DNA from 4 places in the Exiguobacterium sp. MH3 genome. Region 1 is predicted to be linked to each of the others. Evidence: riboswitches for the same ligand, from Rfam matches in the RefSeq annotation. Region 1 holds a riboswitch; each other region holds the start of a gene.

Region 1 (7,774 bases):
GGTCAACGTGGTTTGATCGTCGCACCGCCAAAAGCAGGGAAGACGTCACTCCTCAAAGAAATCGCAAACTCGATTCAGGAGAATCATCCGGATGTCGAACTAATCATTCTCTTGATTGATGAGCGACCTGAGGAAGTAACGGACATTGAGCGTTCGGTTCCAGGAGCAGACGTCGTCAGCTCGACGTTTGACGAAACACCGGACAACCACGTCCGAATTTCTGAACTGGTCCTCGAGCGGGCGATGCGGCTCGTCGAACACAAGAAGGATGTCGTCATCTTGATGGATTCGATCACGCGTCTAACACGGGCCTATAACTTAACGGTACCGCAAAGTGGTCGGACGCTCTCGGGCGGAATTGATCCGGCTGCGTTCCATAAGCCGAAACGGTTCTTTGGTGCAGCGCGAAACATCGAACACGGTGGTAGTTTGACGATTCTTGCGACAGCACTCGTCGAGACAGGATCGCGCATGGATGACGTCATCTATGAGGAATTCAAAGGAACCGGCAACATGGAACTGCATCTCGATCGTAAGTTGTCAGAGCGTCGAATCTTCCCAGCGATTGACATTCGGAAGTCCGGTACACGGAAGGAAGAACTGTTGCTTCCGAAAGAGCAGCTTGATGCGCTTTGGGCGATTCGCCGGACGATGAATGAGTCGAACGAGTTCGTCGATACGTTCCTGCGTAAGATTCGTGATACGAAAAATAATGAAGAATTTTTCGTCGTACTTGAGAAAGAACAGAAGAAGGCGGTCCGACGCGCGCCAGCTAAACCACGTACCGTCAAGAAGGAAACGACGACAGAAAAATAACTATTGCGACGCATAAAAAAATCGTTTAGTATAGGAAGGTAACTTACTCTGGCTCAGCAAATGAACCAGGGCGGAAGGAGAGAAATCAACCATGAAACAAGGAATTCACCCTAACTACAACAAAGTAGTATTTATGGATTCAACGACTGAGTACAAATTCTTAAGCGGTTCTACTCGTTCTTCGAACGAAACGATCACTTGGGAAGATGGTAACGAGTACCCACTCATCCGTGTGGATGTGTCTTCAGACTCGCACCCATTCTACACAGGTCGTCAAAAGTTCAACGCGGCAGATGGTCGTGTCGATCGCTTCAACAAAAAATACGGCCGCAAGTAATTACTTGTTGGTTCTTAAAAAAACAGCCTGCCTCCATTACGGAAGCAGGCTGTTTTTGTATAGACTGAATTGTGAACGATAAGTGAGATACGTCTTCAAGACGAACGAGAAGGCGATTCCGCCAGCAATCCCGATTAAATAGGGCATGACTTCCGGATGTGCCAAGACATAGTCCATGACTTTATGGAACGAGAGATGGCGGCCGACGAAGTAACCGGCACCTAAGAACACGCTGATCCAAATCAAGGCACCTGTATACGCATAACTCGCAAAAACGCGAAACGGCATTTTTGAGACGCCTGCAAAAAAGGCAGAGAGTTGGCGGAGACCAGGTATGTAGTAACCGATGATCAAGACCGATTTTCCGTAACGACGAAAACCGGCTTCAGCGGAAAGAATATGTTTTTCTGAGATACGCATTTTCGGTCCAACGCGGTGTAGTAGTGGCATACCGAGTTTTAATCCGAGTAAATAGCTGATCGTCATCCCGATGCAACTGCCGGCGTAAGCGGCGAGAATCGTACCGACGAGTGGTAGATTGCCTTGATGCATCCAAAATCCGGACAAAACGAGCAGGGTCTCATCAGGAACCGGCAATCCCACGATACCACCTGCGAGAAGGACGGAGAGACCAAGGGCACCATATTGGTGCAGGATGTCATGTAAGAGATGATGAATCGGGGACACCTTCTTTCGTGAGAATCTTCTTCTTCAGTGTACAGGAAATAGGGGGCAGTTGGAATGAAAGGACAAAAATTCTAGGGAAAGAAAAAATGAATTTTGATTTCCGGAAGTCAACCCTTTTTCTCGATACCGTTTCGGGCTATACTCGTTAAAGTGACTATTTTTAGAGGACGGTGTCGGACGATGATGCATGTAATAAATCAGTACGGCTGGATCGAAGTAATTTGTGGCAGTATGTTTTCCGGGAAATCGGAAGAGTTGATTCGTCGTGTCAGACGGGCGCAGTACGGCAAACTGCCCGTGCAAGTATTCAAGCCGGCAATCGACGACCGGTACCATGAAGAGCATGTTGTCTCTCACGTTGGCAACTCTGTCGTAGCGATTCCGATGGCGACGAGTCGTGATCTTTATGCGGCAGTAGCAGAAGAAACACAAATCGTCGGGATCGATGAAGTTCAATTCTTTGATGATGAGATCGTACAAGTCATCGAAGCACTCGCACAAGACGGAAAACGCGTCATTTGTGCAGGCCTTGATCAAGATTTCCGGGCAGAGCCATTTGGGAAAATGCCTGAATTACTGGCGCGCGCAGAATTCGTGACGAAACTACAAGCCATCTGTCTTTCGTGTGGGGATCCGGCTTCCCGGACACAACGTTTGATTGATGGGAAACCAGCCAACTATGATGATCCGATCATCCTAGTCGGAGCGTCGGAATCGTATGAGCCACGTTGCCGTCATTGCCATGAGGTACCTGGAAAACCGAAGCCGCTCCAATCGGTGCAGCACCAAGAAAATTAAAAAAAGACGTACCGATGATGGTCGTCCTTTGATGTAGCAGCTATTTGCTTCCATATGGAAACGAATAGCTGTTTTTTTGATTCAGCCTGTTTCTTGCGAAAACTGACACGATTGTTCGATAAAGCGAATCGTCTCACGAACAATCAAATCCTGATCATGATCGAGTGTCGCAACGTGATACGAGTTCAGTAAACAGTAGCTTCGTTTATCATTTGTTCCGATGTGCTGGTGCAGATAATCCGAGCTCGAAGGTGGAACGACGTGATCGGTCGCTGAGTAAAGAATCAATGTCGGTAGAAGGATCGATCCAAGGCGTCCTTTTGTTTCATCCATTAGGCGAACAAGTTCGAACGCACAACGGCTCGGAACAAGATCATAGATGATTTCAAAGGCTGCTCGCTTAATGTCCGGTGCGCCTTCCGGTAAATACTCTGGACCGTCCTCGAACGAAAGTGATTCATAGGATGGAACGGAGAGTGCGGCATTGATCGTAATGATGCCGGCAAACGGAATCCCGTCAGCGGCGAGCGACAGCGCAAGCGTCGCACCCATCGATTGACCGATGACGAAGACTTGATCGCATGTTTCTTGTAAACGTTCATAGCCGTCTTGCAGGCTTTGCTTCCAACATCGAGCAGTCGATTGTTCGAACTCGCGGACGTTCGTTCCATGTCCACGTAAGCGCGGGGCATAGACGGTAAAACCTTCAGCAGCGAATGCCTCACCGACGTCCCGGACACTTTGCGGAGTGGCGTTAAAACCATGACAGATTAGAATGCCGATCGATCCACCTTGAAAATAAAACGCTTCAGCACCAGTCAATACAGGATAGTTCATCATTACTATTTTTCCTCCATTCATGAAAAAAACTCGTCGACGTCACTGCTTGGACGCCCACGAGTTTTTCACCGTATCATCCAAAGCCGCGCTTTGCTGGTCGGAGCACCTTACAAATTGCAGGTTGCCGTGAAGTCATAGAGCCAGGTCTCTCGTTCACTCTTGATAAATATCATATTGGAATTGTCGGAATAATCATTGAAACGATGGTAGCACGACCAAAAATGACTTGTCAAATCTTTCTTGACGAATCGTGATCCGTTCATTAAGCTAATTCATAACTTGTAAATCCATCGATATGCGCCAAATGGATTATTTTTGCAAAGTTGGTTGACTTTTAAAGTTTCGACCCGTAATGTAAAAATTAGTTTTACGACATAAGCAACAACGCAACAACACACATACGAATTTCATACCGCAATACTTATCCAGAGAGGTGGAGGGACTGGCCCTACGAAACCTCGGCAACAGACTCATTATGAGCACTGTGCCAATTCCATCAGACAGATGTCTGAGAGATGAGTGGAGTGGATTCTGCCACTGTGCGGATCCAGGTCTCTTCTTGTTTCTCAAGAAGGGACCTTTTTTGTTGAATGAAGGGGGAAAACGGAATGATTGCATTTCATCAAGTCAAAAAAACGTACGTCACGAAAGATCAGACGATTGCAGCGCTCGACGGTGTCGACCTGACGATCGAGAAAGGCGAAATCTTTGGTGTCATCGGCTTTAGCGGTGCCGGGAAAAGTTCACTGCTCCGCTGTGTCAATCTGTTAGAACGACCGACGTCAGGAACGGTGACGGTCGATGGGGAAGATTTAACGCAACTGTCTCCGAAAAAATTACGCCAAGCAAAACAACGGATTGGAATGATCTTTCAGCACTTCAATCTATTGAATGCGAACACGGTCTTTACGAACGTTGCAAAACCACTCGTTCTCGCAGGCGTCAAGAAAGATGAGATTCGCCGTCGGGTGACGGAGTTGCTCGAATTCGTCGATCTCGCGGACAAGGCGGATCATTATCCAGATCAATTGTCGGGTGGGCAGAAACAGCGCGTTGGTATCGCCCGGGCACTCGCGACGCAACCTTCCGTCCTTTTATGTGACGAAGCGACGTCAGCACTTGATCCCCAGACGACACATCATATTCTTCAGTTATTAAAACGGATCAATGCAGAGTACGGGATCACGATTCTTTTGATTACCCACGAGATGGGCGTCATCCGGGAGATTTGCGATCGTGTAGCCGTCATCGAAGCTGGGAAGCTAATCGAGTCAGGAACGGTCTTTGATGTCTTTTCAAATCCGCAGACCGAGACGGCACGGAACTTTGTACGGTCCGTCATGCATGACGAGATTCCAGCGTCGATTCGTCAGTTGATCGAGTCGCGAAATGCGCATCCAATCTATAAGATTCACTTCCTTGGACATCACACCGGACAACCACTCTTGTCGCAAGTCGCAAAACGCTTCGACGTCGATGTCAATATCCTGCACGGTAGCATCACGGAGTTGCAGGAGACGCCGTTCGGCACATTACTCGTTGAACTGATCGGTGAGACGACAGAAGTGAAACGTGCCTTACACTACATCGATCAGGCACAGGTAACCGTTGAGGAGGTGCTCGCTGATGCTAGTTAACTACAGTGATATTTGGACAGCATTTTTGCAGACGATGACGATGGTATCCGTTTCGCTCTTGTTCTCGACCTTGATCGGCTTACCACTCGGTATCCTGCTTGTCGTCACGCGAAAAGGAGCGTTACTTGAAAATGTTCCGTTGTTCACGTTCTTCAACAGTATCGTCAATATTTTCCGCTCGATTCCGTTCATCATCTTACTCGTCGCGATCATCCCGTTGACGCGCTTGATCGTTCAGACATCGATCGGAACAGAAGCCGCAATCGTTCCGCTCGTCTTTTACGCTGCACCGTACATGGCGCGTCTGATCGAGAGTTCTTTACTCGAAGTCGATAAAGGCGTTCTTGAAGCAGCAGAAGCGATGGGCGCGACACCGTTTCAAACGATTTTCCGCTTCCTCCTACCGGAAGCACTCGGTTCACTCATCCTGAACTTAACGATCGCGACGGTCGGCTTGATCGGGGCATCGGCGATGGCAGGCGCCATCGGTGGTGGCGGTTTGGGTGACTTAGCAATTACTTACGGCTATCAACGGTTTGATACGAAAGTCATGATCATCACGGTCGGGATTCTCGTCATCTTAGTCCAAGGCTTACAGACGACAGGCAACATCGTCGCACGAAAAATCAGAAGACATTAATCAAGGGAGCGATTCAGCCATGAAAAAAGCAGTAGCAATTGGAGCAACACTCACGACGATTTTATTTGCCGGGTGCGCAGCATCAGGAGAAGACGAAAAGACGATCAAGCTCGGTGTCAGCGGTTCAGACACACAAGTTTGGGATTATGTCGCCAAAAAAGCAGAGAAGGAAGGCATCAAAATCGAACTCGTCAAGTTCTCCGATTATGTCCAGCCGAACATGGCACTGGCTGAGGGTGAGATCGACGCCAATGCCTTCCAGACGATTTCCTACTTCAACGCTTTCAAGAAAGAACATAACTTGAAGCTATCGCCGATTGCGACGACTGTCATCGCACCGATGGGGATCTACTCGGATAAATACAAGGATGTCAAAGATATTCCAAATGGCGGAAAAATCGCTGTTCCGAACGAAGCGACGAACATGGGACGCGCCCTCTTGTTACTGCAAGAAGCAGGTCTGATCAAGCTACCGGACGACTTCGATGGTAACGGTTCGGTCGATAAGATCGTCGAGAATCCGAAGAAGCTGAAAATCGTTCCGATCGTCGCCGGACAAACGCCACGCGTCTTACCGGACGTCGCGGCGTCTATCATCAACAATGGCATCGCGGTTGACGCTGGCTTCAACCCGATCAAGGACTCGATCGTTCATGAGAACGAGACAGCAAAACCATACATCAACATCATCGCGACACGGACGGAAGACAAGAACAAAAAAGAACTGAAAAAAATCGCATCGCTGTATCAACAAAAAGATGTCGCGGCCTTCATCAAAAAAGAATACAAAGGCAGTACGATCCCGACGTTCGTTCCACTGAGCGACATCGGCGAATAATTTCAAAAGGAGAGTGGACAGTATGACGACACCAGTACGCACGACATGGGTAGAGACGATTGAACAGGATATCGAACAAAAACGGGAATCGTATCTTGAGACAAGTCACCGGATTCATGCAACGCCGGAAATCGGGAACGAGGAATTCTTTGCTTCGCGGCTCCATGCGGAGCGTCTAACGGCGGAAGGTTTTACAGTAGAACTCGGCGTCGCGGGGCATGATACCGCGTTCTTCGCGAAGAAATCGAGCGACCGACCAGGCGCAACGATTGCCTTTCTTGCTGAATACGATGCGTTGCCGAGTATTGGTCACGCGTGCGGTCATAATATTATCGGCACGACGAGCGTCGCAGCGGCGATCGCGCTCAGTAAAGTGCTCGATGAAGTCGGCGGGAGTGTCGTTGTCCTTGGAACACCAGCCGAGGAAGGTGGACCGAACGGCAGTGCGAAAGGCAGTTTCGTCAAACATCAGTTACTCGAAGGAATCGATGCAGCCTTGATGGTCCATCCGTCGGGACAAACACGGATCACGGGTTCTTCCCTTGCGGTCGATCCACTCGACTTTGCCTTTACGGGTCGTCCGGCGCACGCAGCGGCGTCACCGGAAGAAGGCATCAACGCCCTCGACGCTGTCATTCAACTCTTCAATGGAATCAATGCCTTACGTCAGCAGTTACCAGACGATGTCCGGATCCACGGGATCATCACGCATGGAGGCGATGCGCCGAACATCATCCCGGAATACGCAAAAGCACGTTTCTTCATCCGGGCAACGACACGGGAACGATTGAATGCCGTCACGGAAAAAGTCAAAGCCGTCGCCCAAGGCGCGGCACTCGCGACTGGGGCGACGCTCGATGTCATCGCCTTCCAAAATGAAGTCGATAACCTCGTCTTCAACCGGACGTTCGACCGTCTGTTCCAAGAAGAAGCAGAGGCGCTCGGCGAAATCGTTCACTTGGACGAACGACCGGGTCTTGGTTCAACGGACGCCGGTAACATCAGTCAAGTCATCCCGACGATCCATCCGTATATCAAGATTGGACCAGATGATCTCGTCGCCCATACGGAAGCATTCAAAGAAGCGGCCCGTTCAGAAGCTGGAGATGAAGCATTGATCACAGGAGCAAAAATCCTCGCCCGGACAGCGCTTCGCGTCCTCGCTGATGAACGGACGCGCG
Region 2 (7,774 bases), 470 kb from region 1:
GAAAATGGTTGCTGACCCATCATAAGCAACGTGGTTATGAATTTCCTGGTGGAAAGGTTGAACCAGGGGAAACGGCGGAAGAAGCTGCACGTCGTGAAGTGATGGAAGAGACAGGTGGGGAAATCGATTCCCTCTCATATGTCGGGCAGTATCGGGTTGCTGGAAAAGGCGATACGATCATCAAAAACATCTACTTCGCGCAAATCGGATCATTGTCGTCTCATCTTGCCGTGGATGAAACGGACGGTGCTTTTCTATTCGAGGAACTCCCTGAACGTCTCGATACGAATCGACAATACAGTTTCATGATGAAGGACCGTGTCCTTCCGGAGACGCTCCGTGTACTTAGCGAACGCCGATTGGTTTGAACTTCCGCGGCAAGGTCCGTTTCGGACGTTTCGGATGTTTTATACCACAGCGGATGGAGAACGGGTCGGTGCCTATATCGTACTCCCGCAAGTTGCGAACGGTCAGGGAATTCTCTACTTGCGTGGTGGAACGCGTTCGATCGGAATGGTCCGACCGACTCGATTGCTCGCGTTCGCACAGGCAGGCTTTTTTGTCATGGCACCTTTCTATCGAGGGAATCTAGGCGGCACGGGAAAAGAAGACTTTGGACATCACGATATCGAAGACGCCTGCAGCGCCTTTGACTGGTTACAGCAACGTGTTTCGCATGTTCACGCATTTGGATTTTCACGTGGTGGACAGATGGCACTGCTCCTGGCGCATCACCGTCCAGTCGCTCGAACGGTTTCCTGGGCAGGGGTGACGGAGTTGACGTGGACGTATGAAGAGCAGAAGACGATGCAAAAGATGCTGCGGCGATACACGGGAGGTACACCAGATACGGTTCCTGATGAATACGCGGTTCGCTCGCCGCTCCATGTCGAACCTCAAGGTGAAGTGTTATTGATTCACGGTGCGTATGATGAGAACGTTCGTTTACGCCACGCGACGGCTTATGCCGCACGTTATTCCGAAAAAACGATGCTTCAGACTTATGCCTATGCCCATCAATTTCCGATTCATGACAAGTTGCGTGTGACGCGGAATGTGTTGAATTGGTTTGAGACTGGTATATGGAATCCGGATGAAAGGTGATAGTTCAAGCAGTACGACCAATGTCGTGCTGTTTTTTTGTGTTACGGAAAATGGCATAGAATTAAAAAATAAGAACATTGATATGTTGTAAAAAACAATAATCTCCTAAAAAGTAAACTTTGATATAATAGATGACATCTGAGAAGAATAGAGGGGGCATGAGAACGATGGATATCTTATTAGCACGTCAACCCATCGTTAATCGAGTAGGTTCGATTGATGCATTTGAACTATTGTATCGTTCGATTGAACAAATCAGTGTGTTTGATGGTGATTTAGCGACGATGGATGTTTTGACGAATACACTTGTTCATATGGGAGTAGATCATGTAGCAGAAGGCAAGAAGCTATTTGTTAATTTCACGGCAGAGCTGTTGAAAAGTGACTTGATTCATTATTTGGATCCAAGCCAATTCGTCATTGAAATTCTAGAAACAGTTGAGATCGATACAGAGATGCTGTCTGTTCTACATAGTTGGAAAGACGCGGGCTTTACGTTAGCACTCGATGATTTTGTGACGGATTTACTCCGACAGCATGGAGCGGAATTGTTTGAGTTGATCGATTTAATTAAAATCGACATCGAGACGATTTCCCCTCGCGAGCAAAGTGCTATCCTCCATATTGTCCGTCGCAATTATCCTCATATCCGAATGTTGGCTGAGCGTGTCGAAACGCACGAAGATCATACACGGTGTCTTGACATGGGATATGACTGGTTTCAGGGATATTTTTATGCTAAACCGATGTTGATGAAAGGAAAGGCGGTCCCACCGCAACTACCGGTTTTGTTAAAAATGTTGAAATGGCTCGATACGGATGAAAAGTACGATGAGGTCATTGATGAGATTGAAGCGAATCCCTATATTAGTATTCAAGTGTTACAGCTGATCAATTCTCCAGGAATGGGTTTACGCAATACTGTCAGTTCCGTTCGTCAAGCGATTTCACTGCTTGGCTTTTCGCAACTCAAAAGTTGGATTTCGTTGATTGTTTTACGTGAGATGAAGCTTGCTAGTCCTTATGAGTGGTCAAATGAGTTATTACGGTCCTCTTTACACTGTGCGAAGCTCTGTGAACTCTTTGCTACCGAAACCCGAACACTACAACCGGAGAGTGCTTACATGATTGGCTTGTTATCGCACATCGATGCGTTATTATCTGTTGATATTGACGATATCATCGATCAATTGCCACTCGAAGATTCTCTGAAGATTGTTCTACAAGGAAAGGATCATCCGTTTCGGGATTGTTTAGTGCTTGCGATTAGTGCAGATCGAGGTGATTTTGATCAGTTTGAACTGCTGAGTCAGCGTTTAAATGTATCACTTCCGCGAGCCTATGCATTACTGACGGAAAGTCAAGAGTGGCTCATGCAGCGAGAAAAACATATTCAAGAAGAGTCAGACTCGATCATATAACTAAAAAAGAGTTTGAAGACTTTTTTCTAGACATAAGACGACGTGTAATCATTCTCTTAACTGAGTAGGATTACACGTTTTTATTCGTCTCGAATCGCCTAATAGGAAGAATTTCTAAGGATTAAGGAGTAACTAAAAAATCTGAGTCCGTGAAGACCGGACTCAGATTTTTTAGTTACTTGATGTAAATTCGGTGTCTATCTTTTTGATGCAAGTCAGAAAACTCTACTTTATAGGCGCGGACCAGCTGACTTGATCGCATCCGTCGCACTCTCGAAACGAAGGAAATTGTTCTGGAATTTCTCAGCAAGCGAACGCGCTTGTGTGTCGTATTCGTCCGGATTCGACCAGACGCGTACCGGGTTGAGTAACTCACTTGGAACACCAGGAACTTCGAGCGGCATATGAAGTCCAAAGATCGGGTGTTCTTCTGTTGGAATCGTTGCAAGTGTGCCGTTAACGGCAGCGTTGACCATCGTCCGTGTATAAGATAGCTTCATGCGGCTACCTGTTCCGTAAGCACCGCCTGTCCAGCCCGTGTTGACGAGATAAACGGTAACACCATGACGATCAATCAATTCGCCGAGCATCGTCGCATACTTTTCAGGCATCAGTGGAAGGAATGGTGAACCGAAGCACGTCGAGAAGGTCGCTTCTGGTTCCGTGACCCCACGTTCTGTTCCAGCGAGTTTTGATGTATATCCTGATAGGAAGTGATACATCGCTTGTTCTTTCGTCAATTTGCTGATCGGAGGCAAGACGCCGTACGCATCAGCTGTCAAGAAGACAATCGTCTTCGGATGACCAGCGCGTGACGGAACAGCGATGTTATCGATTGCCGTAATCGGATAAGCAGCACGCGTATTTTCCGTCAACGATGTATCATCGTAATCAGGATGACGGGCTTCGTCGAGTACGACGTTCTCAAGGACGGTTCCGAAACGGATCGCGTCAAAGATTTGCGGTTCTTTTTCACGCGATAGATTGACCGTCTTCGCGTAACATCCGCCTTCGATGTTGAAGACACCATCGTGCGACCAACCATGCTCATCGTCACCGATCAATTGACGGCTATCATCGGCTGAAAGGGTGGTCTTACCAGTACCAGATAGACCGAAGAACAAGGCGACGTCGCCTTCGTGTCCGACGTTTGCCGAGCAGTGCATCGAAAGGACGTTTTCTTGTGGTAAGAGGTAGTTCATGACGGAAAAGATCGACTTTTTGATTTCTCCAGCGTATTCCGTTCCACCGATCAAGACGATTCGGTGTTCGAACGACATCGCGATGAACGTCTCGGAGTTCGTTCCGTCAACGGCAGGATCTGCTTTGAAATGTGGCGCGTAGACAACCGTGAACGGTTCGAAGGCAGCCACTTCAGGATACTCGCGTAAAAAGAGTTGTTTGGCAAACAGGTTATGCCAAGCATATTGTGTGAGCACACGGACCGGAAGGGTGAAGTGCGTATCTGCTCCAGCAGCAGCTTCTGTATAGTAGAGATGATCAGCTTCGTTCATGTAACGAAGAACCTTTTGCAACAATTGTTCAAATTTGTCTCCATCCATTGGTTGGTTGACATGACCCCAATCAATGTGAGACTCGCAGGAAGAATCACGGACGATGAACTTATCTTTTGGTGAACGACCTGTAAATTTCCCCGTTTCTACAGATAATGCGCCGTTCTCAGCAAGGACACCTTCTTCGTTTCGAATCGCATGTTCGACAAGTTCAGCAACAGATAGTTGTTTGAACACATGCTCTTTCTTGAGTAGTTCTTCGATATTCAGGACCGTCATCGGCATCCTGACCCCACCTTTCCCCTACGTTGGTTTTGGCTCACTGTATTTAGTATGACACATTTATTATATATGGCATACTAAAGAGAGAGCAATCATTTTCTAGTGCTGATTTCTATTTATCTGGAAACGCTTTCAGCATTAACAGTTTAACATCTCTTTCAAAAAGTTTCGACTAGAATTTGAAACCTTGCTTGACAGAGTAGTTACAACTTTATATCATGTAATTCGTAACGGATACTCTTATTCTGAGCAGGTGGAGGGAACAAGGCCCGAAGAAACCCGGCAACCGTCCTACATTAATTCACATATTAATGAGGGAAAAGGTGCTCTCCTGAAGCGAAGTAAACACTTCGAACGATAAGAGGGTAAAGGAAGAACGCACAACCTTTCCCTGACCATTTTTTGGACTTGGAAAGGTTTTTTTCATTTTACCGTCCCACTCAACTAGGGGAAATGAGTACACCGTCAAATTCTTTTTTGGGAGGGTCATACATGACAAACCTTAATCGCCGACTATTCACGTCGGAGTCAGTCACTGAAGGTCATCCAGATAAAATCTGTGACCAAATTTCGGATTCAATTCTTGATGCAATCCTCGCAGCGGATCCAAACGCGCGTGTTGCGGCAGAAACTTCTGTTACAACGGGTCTCGTTCTCGTTGCAGGTGAGATCACGACATCCACTTACGTCGACATTCCAAAAGTCGTTCGTGAAACGATTCGTGAGATCGGTTATACACGCGCGAAATACGGTTTCGACGCGGACACATGTGCTGTATTGACATCAATCGATGAGCAATCAGCAGACATCGCTCTTGGTGTAGACCAAGCGCTTGAAGCACGTGAAGGTAGCATGTCTGATGCAGAAATCGATGCAATCGGTGCAGGAGACCAAGGTCTCATGTTCGGTTACGCAACGAAAGAAACACCAGAACTCATGCCACTTCCAATCTCGCTTTCACACCGTCTCGCACGCCGTTTGGCAGAAGTGCGTAAAAACGGTCAACTCGACTACCTTCGTCCGGACGGAAAAACACAAGTCACGGTCGAATACAACGAGAACAACGAGCCGGTTCGTGTCGATACGATCGTCATCTCGACACAACACGCGGAAGAAGTTACGCTTGAGCAAATTCAAGCTGACTTGAAAGAACACGTCATCACACCGGTCATCCCGGCTGAATACATCGACGCAGCAACGAAATTCTTCATCAATCCAACTGGTCGTTTCGTCATCGGCGGACCACAAGGAGATGCTGGATTGACGGGTCGTAAGATCATCGTTGATACGTATGGTGGATACGCACGCCACGGCGGTGGAGCATTTTCTGGTAAAGATCCAACAAAAGTCGACCGTTCAGCTGCATACGCAGCACGTTACGTCGCGAAGAACCTCGTTGCTGCAGGTCTTGCAGACAAAGCAGAAGTTCAACTCGCGTACGCAATCGGTGTCGCGCACCCGGTATCAATCGCGGTTGATACATTCGGTACAGGAAAACTTCCTGAAGCACAACTCGTCGAATTGGTTGCTGAAAACTTCGATCTTCGTCCGGCTGGAATCATCAACATGCTTGATCTCCGTCGTCCGATCTATCGTCAAACAGCTGCATACGGTCACTTCGGTCGTACAGATGTTGAGCTTCCATGGGAGCAAACAGATAAAGCAGCAGTTCTTGAAGAACAGGCAAAACGTTTCGCATAATCAAAAAGTCCGAGAACCCTACGCGGGTTTTCGGACTTTTTTGTTTACGTGGAACTTTGCAGGAAACGAATGTTTTTTCTAGAAGAGGGTAAAAGTACATGAGTCGATTCGTATGAATACAAAGGGGGGTTCCGATTATGGAAATACGCGAAGCTATTCCAGCCGATGCAGGACGTATTCATGACATTGCCGTCACATCCTGGTTGGATACGTACGCAGAAATCTATTCCGAGCGCTCGAAAGCGCATTTCGTGCAGGAAGCGTATCCGCAAGAGGAGGTTGTTCGTGCGATTCGGACGGCAGAAGAAGCACGGGGAGAGTATTTTTATGTCGGAATCATCGATGAGGAAATCGTCGGTTTCATTCATGCTGTTGATGTTGAGGGAACGTGGGAAATCATTCGTCTGTACGTCTTACCGAAATATCAGCAAAACGGAATCGGACGACGATTGATCCGTGAACTCGAACGACAAGGAGCCGTCCCACTCGAAGTATATGTGGAGGCACGTAACTATAAAGCGCGTCAGTTCTTGACCTCATTCGGTTTTGAAGAACTCAGTGAGATGACGGAAGAAGTCTTTGGGCAAGTAGAATCTGTCATTCGCCTTCGCCATGTCGCCTCGTGAAATCCGTCTTGGGACGGTTTTGTGTGCGTTTGAAATAAGGTATCGTAAATAGGAAGTATGAAGTGAAGAGGTGAGTTTGTGGTTGAACAACCAACAGGAATCATCGTATTAGTCTATCCGTTACAACTGCGTGCCCGTCCGAGTGAAGCTTTGATTCGGGTACTCGAACGAGAGTATGAAGTATTGCTCGTCGACGCCCCACGTCGTATCTCGTTTGAAGAACATGGTCAACTGTTAAAAGAAGCATTACGTGAAGCCGGGAAACGCAAGCTACCGATTCATATCGTCGCCTGTAGCATGGGCGCACTCGTCGTCAATCGTCTGTTGCAAGAATATGAATTACCGGTAGCAAGCCTTGCATTCATTTCACCGTTGTTTGATTGGCACCCTTCGAAACAACTCGGAGGCGTCAAACAAGTCTTCGCAAGTGCGTTCGATCGTTTCCGGCCCGATGCGCCACTCGGTACGTTGCCGTTTGGTCAAAGTACGGAAGATACCGTTCGCATCGGTGAACTGACCTATGCACAGTACCGGGAAATCGAAGAAGAGATCGTCGTACATGACGAGGAACGAAAAAAACTGCCGCGTGTGAACTTGGCTTGTTTTTATGCACCGGACGATCAGTTCGCAGACGTCAAGCTGACACTTGAAGTATGCCGGAAAATGGGTGGCGATCAGATTTACTTACAACGTCTACTCGGTTTTCCGCATTTTAGTTTCGAACGGTTGAACACACGGTTTGCAGAAAAATTAATGTTGTTCTTTAAGCTTGTTGAAGAATGAAATCACAAAAGTGATGCCTCTAAAAAAGGGGCATCACTTTTTTGTGCCCATCATCCGCGTACTTTTTTCTCGATCGCGATGATGAACGGGGGATGATTTTGTTGGTTCAAGAAGCGATACTGGAGAACGGCATAATCTTGCTGATCAAGGGCTGTGACGTAATCGAGGACAGCGTCACGTTCTCGTTTTCCTTCCAAGTGACCGTGATAGACGACGAGGACGACAAGACCGCCGGGAGCGAGGACCGGGAGGAGGGCATCGAGTGCTTCAAGCGTCTCTTCTCCGGTCGTCGTGATTGATTTGTCGCTTCCAGGCAGGTATCCGAGATTGAAGACACCAGCGC
Region 3 (7,774 bases), 240 kb from region 1:
GTTCACTCGATCATGTTGGTGGGTATAGCTATCTCTTGAGCAACTACCAGCACCCAGGTGAAGCATTGACAGGGAAACAAATCACGGCCGTCGATCCAAAAGCGCTCGAACAAGCGATGAAAGACGGCATCGGGATTCAAAAAACAGGTGGTGTCGGTTACCTCTCTGGTTTACCGAGCGGTCATAAATCGTATACGCATCGATAAGATACTAAAAACGGATTCCCAAGCGCGGGAATCCGTTTTTTTATGCGTTGTTCTTCTTTTGTTTTGCTGCCTCTTCTTCCACACGTTGCAGCAGTCCATGAACGATTTTCTCGTTCTCCCGCTCGCCACCGAGTGACAAGAGACTTTTTCCAACAAAGTTCGCCCCCTCATTTTTTCCCGTATAGATCAACAGACAGCGATCATGGTCGATCGGTTTGAGCGTAAAGGTCATCTCGATCTTGAATATTTTAGCCAATGTGAATCCAATCGTATTTTGCTTGAAGTCCGGCTCGTTCGTATAGGCTAAATCGGTCACGATATAGGTTTCGAGTCGATTGCCCTGCATATACGTTTGGCGATAGGTCGAACCGACGACACCCGGTTTTCGTTCAATCACCTCGTGCTGGACGACATTTGGAATCAAACGCTGCAGTCGCGTGTGATCAAACAAGTGCCATGCTTCTTCAATCGGAATATCGAGCTGTCGTTCTTCTCTCCACGTAATCATACACCTGCCCCCTTTTTCTATAGAAATACCCTGTCATCCGGTCTTGTAACGTCCGGCGACAGGGCGAGAGCAGATTCTTATTTTACTGTGCTTGTTTCAAGGGCTGCACCGAGGAACTTCGCTAGTTCGAGCATACCGTAGCGTCCTGCAGCTGCCTCAGCATCCGAATTATAGTTCGTATTCGTATTGACGTCATACGTATAGATCGTACCTGACGTATCCTTAATGAACTCGATACCGGCGACCGCGATTTGGTTCGCTTGGAGGAATGCTTCATATTTTTCAATGATTGGGTCATCGAAGCCTTCAACGATTTGGAACTTCATCGGTGTTTGCGGTGCTTCTTCACCAACTGGGCAGAACAAGTCGTCGATTACACATGCATCCGCTGGGCAAAGCTCAAAACCTTCTGATGTATCGACTCGAACCGCGTAGACGAACTTTCCACCTACGAACTCACAACGTGTGATGTACGGTTCTGGTGCTTGAATATACTCTTGAATCAACGTGATGCCATCGACTGGTTCGTCGAATGTCGGACCGTCGAGATAAGCTTCAAGTGCTTCAATCGAGTGGAACAGCTGGACGCCGAGACCTTTCCCAGCCCGGTTATGTTTCGTGATGAATGACGAAACGCCAATTTCTTTTGCTGCTTGTACGATTTGATCGCGTCCGACGGCAGCCGTCGTCTTCGGTACACGAATCCCAGCCTTACGCAACGCCGTGTATTGATTGACTTTGCTGACTTCTAAACGAAGCGCACGCGTTCCATTAAAGACAGTCCGGTCATGCTCTTCTAACCAAGCGAGGACCCCTTCCGTCAACTCCGGCGCGTAACGATGCCCCCGCGTATGCGAAGAGGCACTCATGCGGCTGTAAAAGACGCCTTCTGGCGGCAGTTCGTCCAGCGGAACGATCCCTTCATTCAAGTGCCACTCTTCATACGGTAACTCGAGTTCTTCGAGACGTTTGATGAGATGGTCCGTCCATTCTTGATTTTCGTGGAGAATATGAATTTTTGTCATGATTGTTGACCTACCTTTCGTTTCGCTTCGACCAGTGGCATTACGTCACGAGCAAAGCGTTCCATTTCTTCGAGTTGTGGTGAGAATTGTAATAAGAGTAACGTGACACCAACAGCTTCGAATGCTAGAATCCGTTCAGCGATTTGTTCTGGTGTTCCGATTAAATTCGGACGTAGACCACGGTTCGAGACGGAATAATCGTTTCGTTCGACCTGTTGCTCCAGTTGCGATTTACTGATGAAATCCTGATAACCGGCATAACCAGCGCTGTCTTCCTTAACGTCCGTGATGCGTTGCCATTCAAGAAGTGCTTCTTCTTCCGTATCCCGACAAATGATGTAGGCAGCAAGACCGAAGCTCTCAAGCGGCGTTTGTCCCGTCGTTTCCCGGCGTACTTTCATGTCATTGATTTTATGGGCTACTTCTTCAACAGTACCCCCATGCATGACATAAGCGTCACAGTGTTCGACGATCGTCCGTTTTCCAGCTTCACTCTCTCCACCGGCGTAGAGCTTGATCCCTGGACGCTGGACTGGCTTCGGATGGAGTTCTGCTTGCTCGATCGTGTAGTGATGACCGGAGAAGCTATACGGTGACGCATCTGCCCATAGTCCCTTCATGACCGTGACGAACTCTTCCGTCCGAGCATAGCGTTCATCGTGTGCTGTGAAGATACCATTGTATTGTTTCGCTTCCTCTGCCCACCACGCTGAAACGACGTTGAGCGTAAAGCGTCCACCACTCAACTGATCGATGTTTGCCGCCATCTTCGCTGTCGTCGCTGGATTATGGAACCCGGGACGAACCGCTGTCATGATCTCAAGGCGTTCCGTCGTTGCAGCAATCGCTGCTGCCGTCGTCCATGCCTCAAGACTCGGTTCCTTGATACCTTTAATATCGTTCAAGTTCAGTTCCGCGATCAACGTCGTCGAGAAGCCGATCCGTTCTGCTGTTTGTGCGACTTGTTTCGCATAATCGAAGGTCGGTGGCATCTGTTCATCCTCGACATTACGTAACCATCCCCCAAAAATCGGTAACCAAAAACCATACTCCACTCCATCGTCCCCCTTATCATAAAAAAACGCTCTTTTCGAAGTTCGAAAAGAGCGACGGTATCTTGTCCTGTCCGCTCTTATCTTCGGAAGGTATCCCTTCCTGGAAGTAGCACCTTCCGCCACGGCGGGGTTGCTGAAGTGTCTTCGGGCCAGTCCCTCGACTTCTCTAGATAAGATGTGTTGCATTCATCGTACAAAATTCACTGAACTAAAGCAACTATTAAACCGTCTTTTCCAATCGGAATTATTTCGAGCATAAAAAATCCCGACATCGTGTCGGGATCCGGTATTAATATGGTGCGACGAAATCTGATGTTGGCTCTGGCGTTTGTTCACCACGAACACGATCATAAAATTTTGCAAAGGTAACACTGAAATATGGTGTAATCCACAAGAATGCTAGGCCGAGGGTAACGATTCCTAAAAGAGCCCAACCAATAAACGACAGTAGAAGAAGGAATGCTTCCATTTTATGCCCGTCCATCATTTTTCGGGAGCGTGTAATGGCCTCTAAGATACCAATCGATGGTTCATCTCGCAAAATATAGAACGTTAGCATGTAAGAAAATGATTTAATGATTCCCGGTACGACTAATAGCAGTAACCATAAGAAGATAAAAAAGAGTTGTACGATGGCTAGACCAATCACTTTGAAAAACATACCATATGGTTCAAATAAATCCGTCACTTTCGTTTCTTCTCCGCGAGCAATCGACATCGCAATCCAAGTCCAACCGACTCCGACCGGGATCAATAAAATCGATACCAACGATACGACGAGATCCATCGTATTAGCTGGTTCATCTATATCTGATCCAAATAATCCAGGCACACCTTGAATGATACTAAACAGAATAACTGTTAGGACTGCGAATCCCCAACGACCGCTGAGCGACTCCTTCGCTGCTTTTTTTAATTGAGATGACATGAGTAAGGTCCTCCTTGAAAAATAAGTTCTCACCTTACTCTACGGCTAATAACTTCTAATGTTTCACTGATTTTTCAATAATTTCCCCTCTTGTTTCTGTTTCAACCAAGCGCGCTCAAGTTGCCGCTCACACGCTGTATATAATGAACGTCGACCGTCGAGGCGTTCCATCGCGAATGGAATACCATGCTTTTTCGCCTGAGCGATGACATGTGCACTCGCTGCATGAGAGACACGGCTCGTCACGACGACGATCGCGTCCGTCTTTTTGGCGAGACAAGCAATCTTTTTCGCGGACTGTGCGTCCCCTGCTAGATGAATTAATTCGATCCCCGTCGGCGCAAAGAACTCACGATAGACAGCGGTCTGTTGTTCGTTTCCAACGATAACAAGACGCATGCCTGTGAAGCGCGTGAAATCTAACGGTGTCTTATCAACGAAATCCATCAATTGTCCCGGTACGGCTGTTGTTACGATCGGTTCAATCGTTTGCTCTTTTGGCATACGGACGCGACGCTGCGCTTTTTTAGCTTTCGGCACCGGTTGCCGTTTCATTTTTCGTGCATACCGATTTGACTTTTTTGTTGTCACAGGCGTCTTCACTACCTGTTGTTCTATCGCTGACGGACGGTTGGATGATGCGTTGACGATCGGCTCTTCATACGTGAACGGATGCTTCCAAGCAATCGTTAATGTATCCTTCCGTCCCCGCCACATGACGAGATCGACAAGTTGCCCTGCTTCTAGTCGGAAATAGCGCATGTCTTCTACCGGTACAACATAATAGAACGATCTGCCCGACTCATCTTGCAGTGGACCATTCACCGTTTCCTCAATGATTCCATGTGCTTTGACGATTGCTTGTTCAAACACGACACGTTCCGGATTCTCTCTCATTCGCTCCGTCGAGACGACGGCTTCAACACGACATATCGTTTTTTGATCATCCTGACGATCGACACGGACCCGGACTTCCATGCCGTGCTCGAGATTCCAATCGCGGACGTCTCGTTCAGAAATATGACTGCCCGACCATTCTAGTAAAGTACCGCCTTTTAACCCCCGCTGAAACGTATAGGCATAACGTTGCTTGCGTACTGGCTCGACCGGTACTTGCGGTGGCATGACGATGGTCTGCTCTAGCTCTATTGCTTCATCGATGACCAATGTTTCTTGAACGTCGCGCGGTGCATAATACGCTGACATCTTGACCCATTCATCGATTCCGTTTACTTCGTCGAGCCAGAGTTGCCAATCTTCATACCGCTCCACGGCCGCTAATTTCATCTGTACCAATTCAGTTGCTCGTTCCATCACCTGTTGCATCATCCATGACCACTTCCTTTGCGTTTTTTTCACTATAGCAACGAAAAAACGCGGAAGTAGTTCAAAAAAACAGCCTGGTTATTTTTTTGCTTAGGTACGTTGTTGAATTTCCACAGCCGGATCCTGACGCTTGTATTTTGCGACGATGACGATCAAAACCGTGATGATCACAAGCAGGAACCAAGAAGACAATTTTCCAAGATCAACGACTGCCCATCCGCCTTCTTGATGCGGATAGACCCAGCCTTTAAAGAACGTTACGATGTTCTCCGCGATCCAAATGAAAAAGGCGATCAATAAAAAGGACAGGACGAGCGGCATCCGGTAGATCGTTTGCTCGATCGTAAAATGAACCCATGACTTATAGAAGACGAGAACGACGAGGACCATCAATAGCCAGCGTGCATCGAAGATCCAGTGGTGGGTGAAGAAGTTGAGATAGACGAGACTCCCGACGCTGATCGCAAGCCAAGGTGGTGGAAATGCTATAAATCGTAAATGAAATCGCCGAAACGCCTGGCAGACATAACTCGCAACGCTTGCGTACATGAATCCTGCATACAATGGAACACCAGCCACTTTCGTCAAAGCGTCTTCCGGATAACTCCAAGATCCGACGTTCACTTTAAACAGTTCAAGGGCTAGACCAATGACGTGAAACAATAAGATCAGTTTGAATTCTTCCATCGTTTCATAACGAGTGACGAGTAAGACGATTTGGACGAGAATACACCAAAGCAACAAAAGATCATATCGAGCAACCGGTTCAGTAGGAAGATAACGTGAAAGAGCAAGCGCTGCGAAAATCATCACGGGAAAGACGCAACAGATGGCTTCTATATATGTAAAACGAATCAGGTGCCGGATCGCTTTCATTCGGTCATCTCCTTTTTTCTTCAGTATACGGGTCTCAATCCTCCTTCCCCTCCTTCTTAAGATGGAAAAAACGGAAAATTTCGTCTTTCTTCTTCCACTTTCCTCATGATACAGTTAACGAATCAATTATTTTAAGAAATGAGGTGCCAGACATGACGCGTCATCGCGCTTCCTGGTTGTTACGCGCTACGTTAAAGTGGGGACTCTTCCTGCTTGGTTTATTTTTACTCGCTCTTGGCTCATCGATGATGATCACGGCTGAACTCGGTGTCTCGACGTGGGATGTATTGCATCTTGGTCTCCAAAAGAAGACGCCACTATCCGTCGGAACGATCATCTTACTTGTTGGTCTATTACTCGTTTTCGTTAAGTACGCATTAGACCGCGTCACACCGCAAATCGGAACGCTCGTCAACGCGATTTTCGTTGGTGTCTTCATGAATCTTGTGCTTGGTTCTCATCTCTTACCCTCTTTTGAATCGATCTGGTTGAATACGCTCTGGCTGATTTTCGGTATCTTCATCATTGGGATGGGCGCTGGTCTGTATGTCGCTGTCGGATACGGGGCTGGTCCACGTGATGGGTTAACGCTGACACTTGCAGAGCGCTTCGGAACGTCGATTCGTCTGATGCGGACGATCATGGAAGTCACGGCATGCGGCATCGGTTGGTTGCTTGGGGGACCTGTTTTCTTCGGTACGATCCTCTCGATTTTCCTGATTGGACCGTTTCTGCAATTTTGGTTGTTTTATTTCCGCCGGATCATTGCAGCGATTGATGCAAAAGGAATTCCAGCGTCTGAACGCCAAATTAGCTAAGTCGCCTGACTCGATATCATTCTGCGTGAATGATATCTTTTTTTATGTCAGAAGCAGATAAGTTGCGCCATCAAAATAAACACGTTATATTCGTTTACATATCAATCTTTGATACGTCAAAGGTTTCTTCGAACGAAGGGAAGGATGTGATGGATTGAGTATTTCCTGCACCGAAAAAGGACGTTTGATCTATGCACTCGTCTCCGTCAATAAGACGATTGCTCAAAAATTCGATCTCTGTACGGATGGTTTCAGTCAGACTCGAATGGACCTACTTGCTCAACTACAAGTCGATCAAACGATCAGTCAAAAAGAATTGCAAAAACGCGTCAATGTCGATCACGCGGCGGTGACCCGTCACCTCAAACATCTGGAATCGACAGGGATGATTGCTCGCGAGCGTTCAGCCGCTGACAATCGGGTGATTCTTGTTTCCTTAACGGAACAAGGGGCGACGCGCATTGCACGATTACGCGAACAAAAAGATGAGTTCCTCGAGAACCTACTCGAAGGATTCTCTGCTGAAGAACAACGGACGTTAGCTGAGATGATTCAACGCATCGAAGCGAACGCCGACACATTACCTAAATTAAAAGAGGAGTCGATTTAATATGGCAACGCAAACTCAAACAGACTTCATGGAAATCGTCAAAGGACGCCGTTCGATCCGTAACTACGATACAGACGTGAAGATCTCAAAAGAAGAAATGACACAAATTCTTGAAGAAGCAACACTCGCACCTTCTTCTGTCAACATGCAACCATGGCGTTTCCTCGTCATCGATAGCGAAGAAGGCAAAGCAACGCTTGCACCACTCGCGAAATTCAACCAAGTCCAAGTCGAGACATCTTCTGCTGTCATCGCCGTCTTCGGTGACATGAACGCTGTTGATCAACTCGAGAACATCTACGATACAGCTGTCGCAAAAGGGCTCATGCCACAAGAAGTACGCGATCGCCAAGTACCAGCGATCCAAGGGATGTACAGCAGCGTATCAGCAAACGACTTGAAAGACAGCATCTTGATTGACT
Region 4 (7,774 bases), 770 kb from region 1:
AGCTTGCGCGAGCAATGCTAATTGGAACGTCCCGATTTTATTCGCGGTATCTCCGTTTCGTGTAATGCGGTCGGCACCGACGATGATCGCATCGATCTGTTTTTCTTTCAGCGTATGGGCGACCATGTTGTCCGTAATTAACGTGACATCGATCCCGGCACGTTGAAGCTCCCATGTCGTCAATCGTGCTCCCTGCAGTAACGGTCGCGTCTCACTCGCAAAAACGGATAATTCAATGCCGCGTTCTTTTGCGATGTAGAACGGCGCAAGTGCTGTTCCATAAGCAGCGGTCGCAATCGATCCAGCATTACAAATTGTTAGAATCCGGTCGCCTGACTGGAATAATTCCAGTGCATGAATCCCGATTTGACGTGACGTCTGCGCATCCTGGTCGTATAAAGCGACCGTCCGTTTTTCCAACCGTTCGCGAATCTCTTCTACCGACGTCCCGTCTTGAATGATTGGATTCAATTGATCGAGGACATTTCGCAAGTTGACGGCCGTCGGTCGTGTCGCGAGTAACGTCGCCGATGTCTCAAGCAAGGCTTGCTTGTAGACCGGAAGCGCCGCTTCAAACCGGTATGCTTCTTGAACGAGCACGAATCCCCCAAATAAACTGATCGCAGGTGCGCCCCGAACGCGCAGTTGTTTAATCGCCTCAACGGCTTGCGCGAGATCAGCAATGACTTCATAGTGCTCTTCCTGCGGTAGACGTGTCTGATCGAGAATCGTCAAGACACGGTCTTCGTAACGGATACTTTGAACGAATGTAGTCATCGGCTAAGTTCCTCCGTTACGTCAAAGTTTCGTAAATCATCGAATGTCCGGCATTCTGTACGGCGTTTGATTAACGCTGTTCCTAGACGGAGAGCGTGGCGTTTCCGCTCTAAGCGTTCCGTCGTTGAATTGATTGATTCTAAATCAGCGACCGGTGCTAGACCGATCGTCCGCCGAATCAATTCGCAACCGGCGAAGCCAAGGGCATCCTGCAAGATCGTGCTCAATACATCATCGACGAGTCCTGGTGCCTGGAACGGTTCGACGGCTTCCCGTTCCCATAAGGCACGGAACGTTGAAGCGAACGTCAGCCAGAACGTATCGATATCCTTGATTCGGGCGTCACGTCGTGTAGGGTAATCCGGATATGCCGCGAAGAATAAGTGGGCGATGAACTGTCCGACATCGAATCCAAATGGACCATAAAAGGCGAATTCAGGATCGATGACTTTCGTTTCCGTCGCCGAGGCGAAGATGCTTCCTGTATGTAGATCGCCGTGCAGCAATGCATCTCCTTTCGTGATGAAGAGCGCTTCGAGTTTTGCGACTTCGCGTTTTAACTCATCGTCTGCCCATAGACGTGCCACCTCTTCTTCGAGTCCGGCTTCAATCTCGTTCGTCTCCGCGTCATGAAACGGATCCGTGAAGATTAATTTTTCCGTGATGTCGCACAAGTCTGGATTGTAGTACGTTCGGGCGACACGTTTCTTTTCAACCGGACCAAGCGCAAAGTCCGATGTATGGAATAACGTCCGAGCGAGATAAGAACCGATATGTTCCGCAAGCAACGGATACTGTTCACCTGCGAGTAAACCGCTTCGAACGATCGTCAAATGTGAAAGATCTTCCATGACCGTATACGCCTCTTCGTGACTAGCATGAAAAACACGTGGTACGAACGGTACGGCATGTCGCGCGAATTCACGGAGTGCGGATTGCTCGATCCACGCTCGTTCGAGCGATAACGGCCAGCTCTCCCCGACGACCTTCGCATATGGTAATGCTTGTTTTAAAATCAAGCGATGTTCGCCTTCTCGAATCCGAAAGACGAGGTTGAGGTTCCCGTCGCCAATCTCTTCTGCTTCGACGGCTCCATCGCCGATCAGTCCTAATGTCCGAACACGATCAATCGCGTCCTGTTCTGTGAATGCTTTATATGTCATCTCAGTTTCCCCCTATGTGATACACGAAAAAGCGCCTCTTTTCGTCATCGAAAAGAGGCGCAGAAAAGTCACTGCGTCCTCTTATCTCTCAGACGAAACGTCTGTTGGATGTAGCACCGTGCCTAGTGGTCGGTTGCTGCGGCGTCATCGGGCCAATTCCCTCTGCCAACTCGCGATAAGAGTCGTATGTAGTTGTCGTGTGTGATATTGATTTGAATCTTACGCAATCGACTTCCTCGCTGTCAAATCGAAATCAAGCAGAAACGGACATCATTTTTAAGTCATCTATAGAAAGAGTATTTCCAAAAAAATAAATTTTCTAAAAATAGTTTGACAAGTCACGATTCTCATGTAAAAATTGCAATTAGATTTCACAATTTCATCCAATTCTTATCAAGAGCAGACGGAGGGACAAGCCCTACGATGTCGCAGCAACCGACCTTTTGGCACGGTGCTAATTCTTGCAGCTACTAAGCTGACAGATAAGAGTCCACGTTCGAATCATTCATGGTCTCTTGTCGCTGACGAGAGACCATTTTTTTGTTGAAGGAGGAAAGACATGGCTTATATCACTGCTACTTATCAATTGACTGCCCGTGATCGACTCGAGCAGCGCGCTGAACAACTCGCGCTTGGTCTGACAGTCGGTTCTTGGACGGAACTGAATCATCTCGAACAACAACAACTCGCCTCGTTCAAAGGGGAAGTCGTACATACCGAAGAGCGCGATGGCAAAGGATATATCACGATTCGTTATCCGGAACATAACGTGTCGCGCGACTTTTCTGCGATTCTGACGACCGTCTTCGGGAAACTCTCACTCGACGGTGAAATCAAATTAACGGAATTGCTACTACCCGATACATTTACGTCGGACTTTCCAGGTGCGAAATTCGGGATTGAAGGGGTCCGTTCCTTGATCGGTGTCGAAGATCGCCCATTATTAATGAGCATCTTCAAAGGAGTCATCGGACGCGATTTATCGTTTCTTCGTGATCAACTCGAAGGACAACTCGCTGGTGGGATTGATCTCGTCAAGGACGATGAGATCCTATACGACAATCCATTGACGCCAACGATTGACCGGGCACGAATTGGACGTGAGGTCATCGACGCTCACTTCCACCGGACCGGTAAACGCGCGTTATATGCAATCACACTCAGCGGTCCCGTCTTTACGCTCAAGGATAAAGCCAAGCGATTGATTGACGCTGGAGCGACCGCTTTCTTGCTGAATACCTTCACATACGGACTCGACGTCTTACGCGAACTGGCAAGTGATCCGGAAATCAACGTTCCAATCTTCAATCATCCGGCCTATAGCGGTGCGTTGATCGCTAGCCCGAATCACGGAGTCGCAGCTCCTGTCTTACTTGGCACATTACCGCGTGCTGCTGGAGCAGACTTGACGCTATTCCCGTCGCCTTACGGCAATGTCGCTTTGCCAAAGGATGTCGCCCGTGGTATCGCGGTCGAAGCGACCCGTCTCGGTCAGACGAAATCGATCTTCCCGGTTCCTTCAGCCGGTATTCATCCTGGACTCGTCGCTCAACTCGTACGGGACTTCGGTATCGATTCCGTCATCAACGCCGGTGGCGGCGTACATGGTCATCCGCAAGGTGCTGCGGCTGGTGTCACCGCTTTCCGTCAGGCACTCGATGCGGCACTCGCAAATGAATCCCTATCGACGGCAGCATCGCGTCATGAAGAATTACGGATCGCCCTCGACGCTTGGGGGATCAAGTCATGACCGTACGGATTCTTTGTGACTTCGACGGGACAGTGACGACACAGGATAATATCATCGCACTCATGCAGGCATTTGCGCCAGCGAGCGACTTCGAACCGTTGAAACACGGTGTACTCGACCGGACGTTATCGATTCAAAGTGGTGTCGGGCAAATGTTCGCACTTCTGCCATCTGATGGGAAAGCGTCCTATCTTGACTTTTTACTGGAGCGCGCCGTCATTCGCGACGGATTTTCGGAGTTGCTTCAGTACAGTCGTCGTCAAGACATCGATTTCTCGATCGTCAGCGGCGGAATGGACTTTTTCGTCGAACCGATCTTAGCGCCATTCCTTGAGCAGGAGCGCATCTATTGCAATGTCGCAAATTTTGACGGTCCATTCGTTCATATCGATTGGCCAAACGCCTGCGATACCCATTGCACGAACGGGTGCGGCTGTTGTAAAACGTCCGTTGCTCGGACACTACGTAAAGACGGTGACGTCATCATCGTCATCGGCGACTCGGTGACGGACTTCGAACTCGCAAAACAAGCGGATCGTGTCTATGCCCGTGATTATCTGATCACGTTGTGTGAAGAGAACGATATCGCCTATACACCGTTTGAGACGTTCCATGATATCGTTCATGATTTAACACGAGCGGAGGTGACAACATGACATTCATGCGACGCTATGAAGAGCTACGCGCCATCAAACAAGAGCTTGCGGCTCGCGATTGGTTCCCTGGTACGAGTGGCAATCTCGCCATTCGGACATCCGGTGTCCCGGTTGAATTCCTTGTGACGGCAAGCGGAAAAGATAAACGGCAGACGACTCCTGACGACTTCGTTCATGTCGATGCGACCGGTCAATTGATCGGTGAGCAATCCGGGCGTCCTTCTGCTGAGACATTGCTCCATGTCGAAGTGTTCAATCGAACGGACGCCGGTTGTTCCCTGCATGTCCATACGATTGCGAACAATGTGATTTCGGAACTCTATGGCGATCAAGGCAGCATCACCTTTTCCGGTCAAGAAATCATCAAGGCACTCGGACACTGGGAAGAGGATGCGACGGTCACGGTACCGATCATTCCGAATCATGCGGACATTCCGACGCTTGCCGCTGCTTTTGCACCTCATGTCACAGCAGACAGTGGTGCCGTCCTGATCCGCAATCACGGAATCACGGTCTGGGCACCGACCGCCTTTGAAGCAAAGAAACACCTCGAAGCCTTCGAGTTTTTATTCAATTACACGTTGACGTTGCAATCATGCCGTCAATCCATTCATTAAAAGGAGGAATCATCTCATGGCAACAGTCTTATTCCAAGAAACAAACACACGGTATACGGATCAAACGGAAGTCGCTGACTTCCTTGCGTCACGCGGCGTTCTTTACGAACAATGGGACGTTTCGAAACTTCCAGCGCCTCTCGTTGAGAACTTCACACTGACGGATGCAGACAAACAAACGATTCTCGATACGTTCGCTCCCGAAATCAAAGACGTATCAGAACGTCGTGGGTATCAGACAGCTGATATCATCTCACTTTCGGATACGACACCGAACCTGGATGAGTTACTCGTCAACTTCCAGAAAGAACATCATCACACGGATGATGAAGTTCGTTTCATCGTTAGCGGTCATGGCGTCTTCGCGATCAAAGACGAAGAAGTCGGCTACTATAACATCGAACTCAATCCTGGTGATTTGATTTCCGTTCCTGTTAACACACGCCACTACTTTACGCTTCAAGACGATCGTAAAGTCGTTGCTGTTCGGATCTTCGTCACGACAGACGGCTGGGTTCCGATTTATGAAAACGAGACGTCAACGGTCTCTTAAGAACGATATAAGCGCTGATTTCCTTTATGTGAAGGAAATCAGCGCTTTTCTTATCGCACAAACATATCACTACATTGATACGTAACCGATATAATGAAGGAAAAGCGATGAGGAAGTGAGCGTCATGCATATTCGTCCCGTAACGGAACACGACTTACCAGCGATTCTCGCCATCTATAACGAAGGCATCGAAGATCGAATCGCAACGCTTGAGACCGACCAAAAGGACTTATCCTTCATGACCCAGTGGTATGTAGAACGCACCGATCGATATGCCGGATATGTCGCTGAAGATGACACAGGTGTCCTCGGCTTCATTTCCCTCGATCCGTATAATCCGCGTCCTGTCTACGCATCCGTCGGTGAGATTTCGGTTTATATCACCCGGACTCATCGTGGACAAGGGATTGGCACACGTTTGCTTGAAACGGCTGAGCAACACGCCCGTGATCATCAGATGCATAAACTCATTCTCTTCACCTTCCCATTCAATAAAATCGGACAAAAACTCTATATCCGCTCCGGGTTCCGGATCGTCGGAACGTTTAAGGAGCAAGGACAGTTGAACGGCGAATATGTCGACGTCATGGCGATGGAGAAACGCTTGCGATAGGATTCATTGAATGCCAGACGGGGAATAGTCAATCCGAGTCATTGAGAGAGGATGAACCTAATGGATATTCAACAAATTCGCAATGCAACACTCGTTGTCACGTATGCCAATCAAGTCTTACTAATTGATCCGTTCCTCGGCGAAAAAGGCAGCTTGCCTCCCTTCGGTCAAACACCGAATGCCGTCGCCAATCCACTCGTCGACTTACCGGTCGATGTCAAGACACTGCTCGATCCTGACGCGATCTTCGTCACGCATCTGCATGCCGATCATTTCGACGATGCTGCAAAACAACTTCTACCCAAGCATTTGCCACTCTATGCGCAGCAAGAAGAAGACGCGCAGCAAATCCGAGAAGCCGGCTTCACGAACGTCTCTTCCTTCGATTCCGGTGTAACGATCGGTGATATCCAGGTCCATCGAACAGGTGGACAGCATGGTGTCGGTGAAATCGGCGAACGGATGGGACGTGTGTCTGGGCTCGTCCTCACCCATCCGGACGAACCGACACTTTATATCGCAGGTGATACGATCTGGTGTGACGAGGTCGCGCATGCAATCGAACAACATACGCCCGATATCATCGTCGTCAACAGTGGCGCCGCCCAGTTCTTGACCGGAGAGCCGATCACGATGTCACAGCGTGATCTCCTTGCCGTACACGAAGCGGCGGCGGAAGCGACGATCATCGTCTCGCACCTCGAGTCCGTCAACCACTGTCTCTTGCGACGTGATATGATTGCTGACTTTTTAGCCGCCTTCCACCTTTCTGCCCATTTCCTGATTCCAGAGGATGGCGAAACGATGTCATTTTAAGAACAGTAACCTTCATTAAAAAGAAGTCCTGCTTTTCGAGTAACAATCGAAAGCAGGACTTCTTTTTGTTATGGGATGACAAGACCTAACAAGCGAGCAAAGGCGACTGCTTGCTCTTCCGTAATGACAGCGCCTGGTAAAAATCGCGGATCGATCGTAATACCAGAGAGTTCCGTCTGCCGGAGGTCGAGACCTTTTAACGGTGTTTCAATCCATTGGCTATCTGTAAGCCGGACCGCTTCGAGTTTCCAATGGGTCGGCTTCACTTCGAAGAACTGTGCTTCTTTCATCGTCGTTTCGCTCCAGTGTTGATGACGGACCGTACTGCGAATGAACTGTGCGTAATCCGCAAGCCCTTCCTGAATCGTTAAATGGTCAAGCGTACAATCTTCAAACTGGATGCCCGTCATCCGGCATCCGACGAAGGACACACGGTGAAAACGAGTTTCTTGGAAGTGACATCCCGTTAAGTCGCATTGCTCAAAACGAATATCTTCGAACGAACCACGGTCAAAGGTCAGATTCGCGAACGAGACATTTTGAAAACACACTTGATAGGCATCGATGCGTTCTGTCAGTTCACTCGGCATCGACTCTTTCTCATAACGCGCTCCTTTTAGATACGGGTCATCGATTTCGACTTGATCGAACGTCTCTGGCTGAAGCGTCTTCGGTAATTCTGGTAATCGGATAACGGTCTCTTTCAATGAAGGTTCCCCCTTTTTTCTCTCCCTTAGTGTACCAAACTCCTTTTATATGAGGGAAAATCGTTCAATTCCCCCTTTTTCCAACAGTTTTTATTTTGAGACACTTTGAGACCATGCTATAG

What was found. Region 1 has a riboswitch for S-adenosylmethionine ahead of U719_RS14520 (methionine ABC transporter ATP-binding protein). Riboswitches for the same ligand answer to the same signal wherever they lie in the genome.
Positions count from the first base shown of each region.
Region 2: linked by a shared signal. The riboswitch ahead of metK (methionine adenosyltransferase) and the one ahead of U719_RS14520 (methionine ABC transporter ATP-binding protein) in region 1 are both predicted to bind S-adenosylmethionine.
Region 3: linked by a shared signal. The riboswitch ahead of U719_RS15790 (LLM class flavin-dependent oxidoreductase) and the one ahead of U719_RS14520 (methionine ABC transporter ATP-binding protein) in region 1 are both predicted to bind S-adenosylmethionine.
Region 4: linked by a shared signal. The riboswitch ahead of U719_RS02175 (2,3-diketo-5-methylthiopentyl-1-phosphate enolase) and the one ahead of U719_RS14520 (methionine ABC transporter ATP-binding protein) in region 1 are both predicted to bind S-adenosylmethionine.

Region 1 is NC_022794.1:2,807,752-2,815,525, reverse strand. It holds gene rho (transcription termination factor Rho) at 1-816, shown strand, start outside; gene U719_RS14540 (type B 50S ribosomal protein L31) at 908-1,153, shown strand; gene U719_RS14535 (DedA family protein) at 1,190-1,840, opposite strand; gene U719_RS14530 (thymidine kinase) at 2,024-2,638, shown strand; gene U719_RS14525 (carboxylesterase) at 2,720-3,478, opposite strand; SAM riboswitch class I at 3,546-3,647, opposite strand; SAM riboswitch class I at 3,897-4,000, shown strand; gene U719_RS14520 (methionine ABC transporter ATP-binding protein) at 4,087-5,115, shown strand; gene U719_RS14515 (methionine ABC transporter permease) at 5,105-5,755, shown strand; gene U719_RS14510 (MetQ/NlpA family ABC transporter substrate-binding protein) at 5,775-6,593, shown strand; gene U719_RS14505 (M20 family metallopeptidase) at 6,616-7,774, shown strand, end outside.
Region 2 is NC_022794.1:2,342,705-2,350,478, reverse strand. It holds gene ytkD (RNA deprotection pyrophosphohydrolase) at 1-368, shown strand, start outside; gene U719_RS12365 (S9 family peptidase) at 340-1,104, shown strand; gene U719_RS12360 (EAL and HDOD domain-containing protein) at 1,272-2,525, shown strand; gene pckA (phosphoenolpyruvate carboxykinase (ATP)) at 2,756-4,324, opposite strand; SAM riboswitch class I at 4,559-4,685, shown strand; gene metK (methionine adenosyltransferase) at 4,814-6,022, shown strand; gene U719_RS12345 (GNAT family N-acetyltransferase) at 6,160-6,648, shown strand; gene U719_RS12340 (serine aminopeptidase domain-containing protein) at 6,727-7,431, shown strand; gene U719_RS12335 (class I SAM-dependent methyltransferase) at 7,482-7,774, opposite strand, start outside.
Region 3 is NC_022794.1:3,045,533-3,053,306, forward strand. It holds gene U719_RS15775 (PhoX family phosphatase) at 1-206, shown strand, start outside; gene U719_RS15780 (hypothetical protein) at 247-714, opposite strand; gene U719_RS15785 (RimK family alpha-L-glutamate ligase) at 792-1,739, opposite strand; gene U719_RS15790 (LLM class flavin-dependent oxidoreductase) at 1,736-2,794, opposite strand; SAM riboswitch class I at 2,869-2,971, opposite strand; gene U719_RS15795 (DUF975 family protein) at 3,084-3,722, opposite strand; gene U719_RS15800 (DUF2325 domain-containing protein) at 3,786-5,051, opposite strand; gene U719_RS15805 (DUF817 domain-containing protein) at 5,139-5,924, opposite strand; gene U719_RS15810 (YitT family protein) at 6,077-6,742, shown strand; gene U719_RS15815 (MarR family winged helix-turn-helix transcriptional regulator) at 6,897-7,352, shown strand; gene U719_RS15820 (nitroreductase family protein) at 7,354-7,774, shown strand, end outside.
Region 4 is NC_022794.1:412,800-420,573, reverse strand. It holds gene mtnA (S-methyl-5-thioribose-1-phosphate isomerase) at 1-777, opposite strand, end outside; gene mtnK (S-methyl-5-thioribose kinase) at 774-1,940, opposite strand; SAM riboswitch class I at 2,019-2,122, opposite strand; SAM riboswitch class I at 2,328-2,429, shown strand; gene U719_RS02175 (2,3-diketo-5-methylthiopentyl-1-phosphate enolase) at 2,500-3,690, shown strand; gene U719_RS02170 (2-hydroxy-3-keto-5-methylthiopentenyl-1-phosphate phosphatase) at 3,687-4,346, shown strand; gene U719_RS02165 (methylthioribulose 1-phosphate dehydratase) at 4,343-4,963, shown strand; gene U719_RS02160 (acireductone dioxygenase) at 4,980-5,516, shown strand; gene U719_RS02155 (arsinothricin resistance N-acetyltransferase ArsN1 family A) at 5,641-6,129, shown strand; gene U719_RS02150 (MBL fold metallo-hydrolase) at 6,190-6,945, shown strand; gene U719_RS02145 (pentapeptide repeat-containing protein) at 7,014-7,652, opposite strand.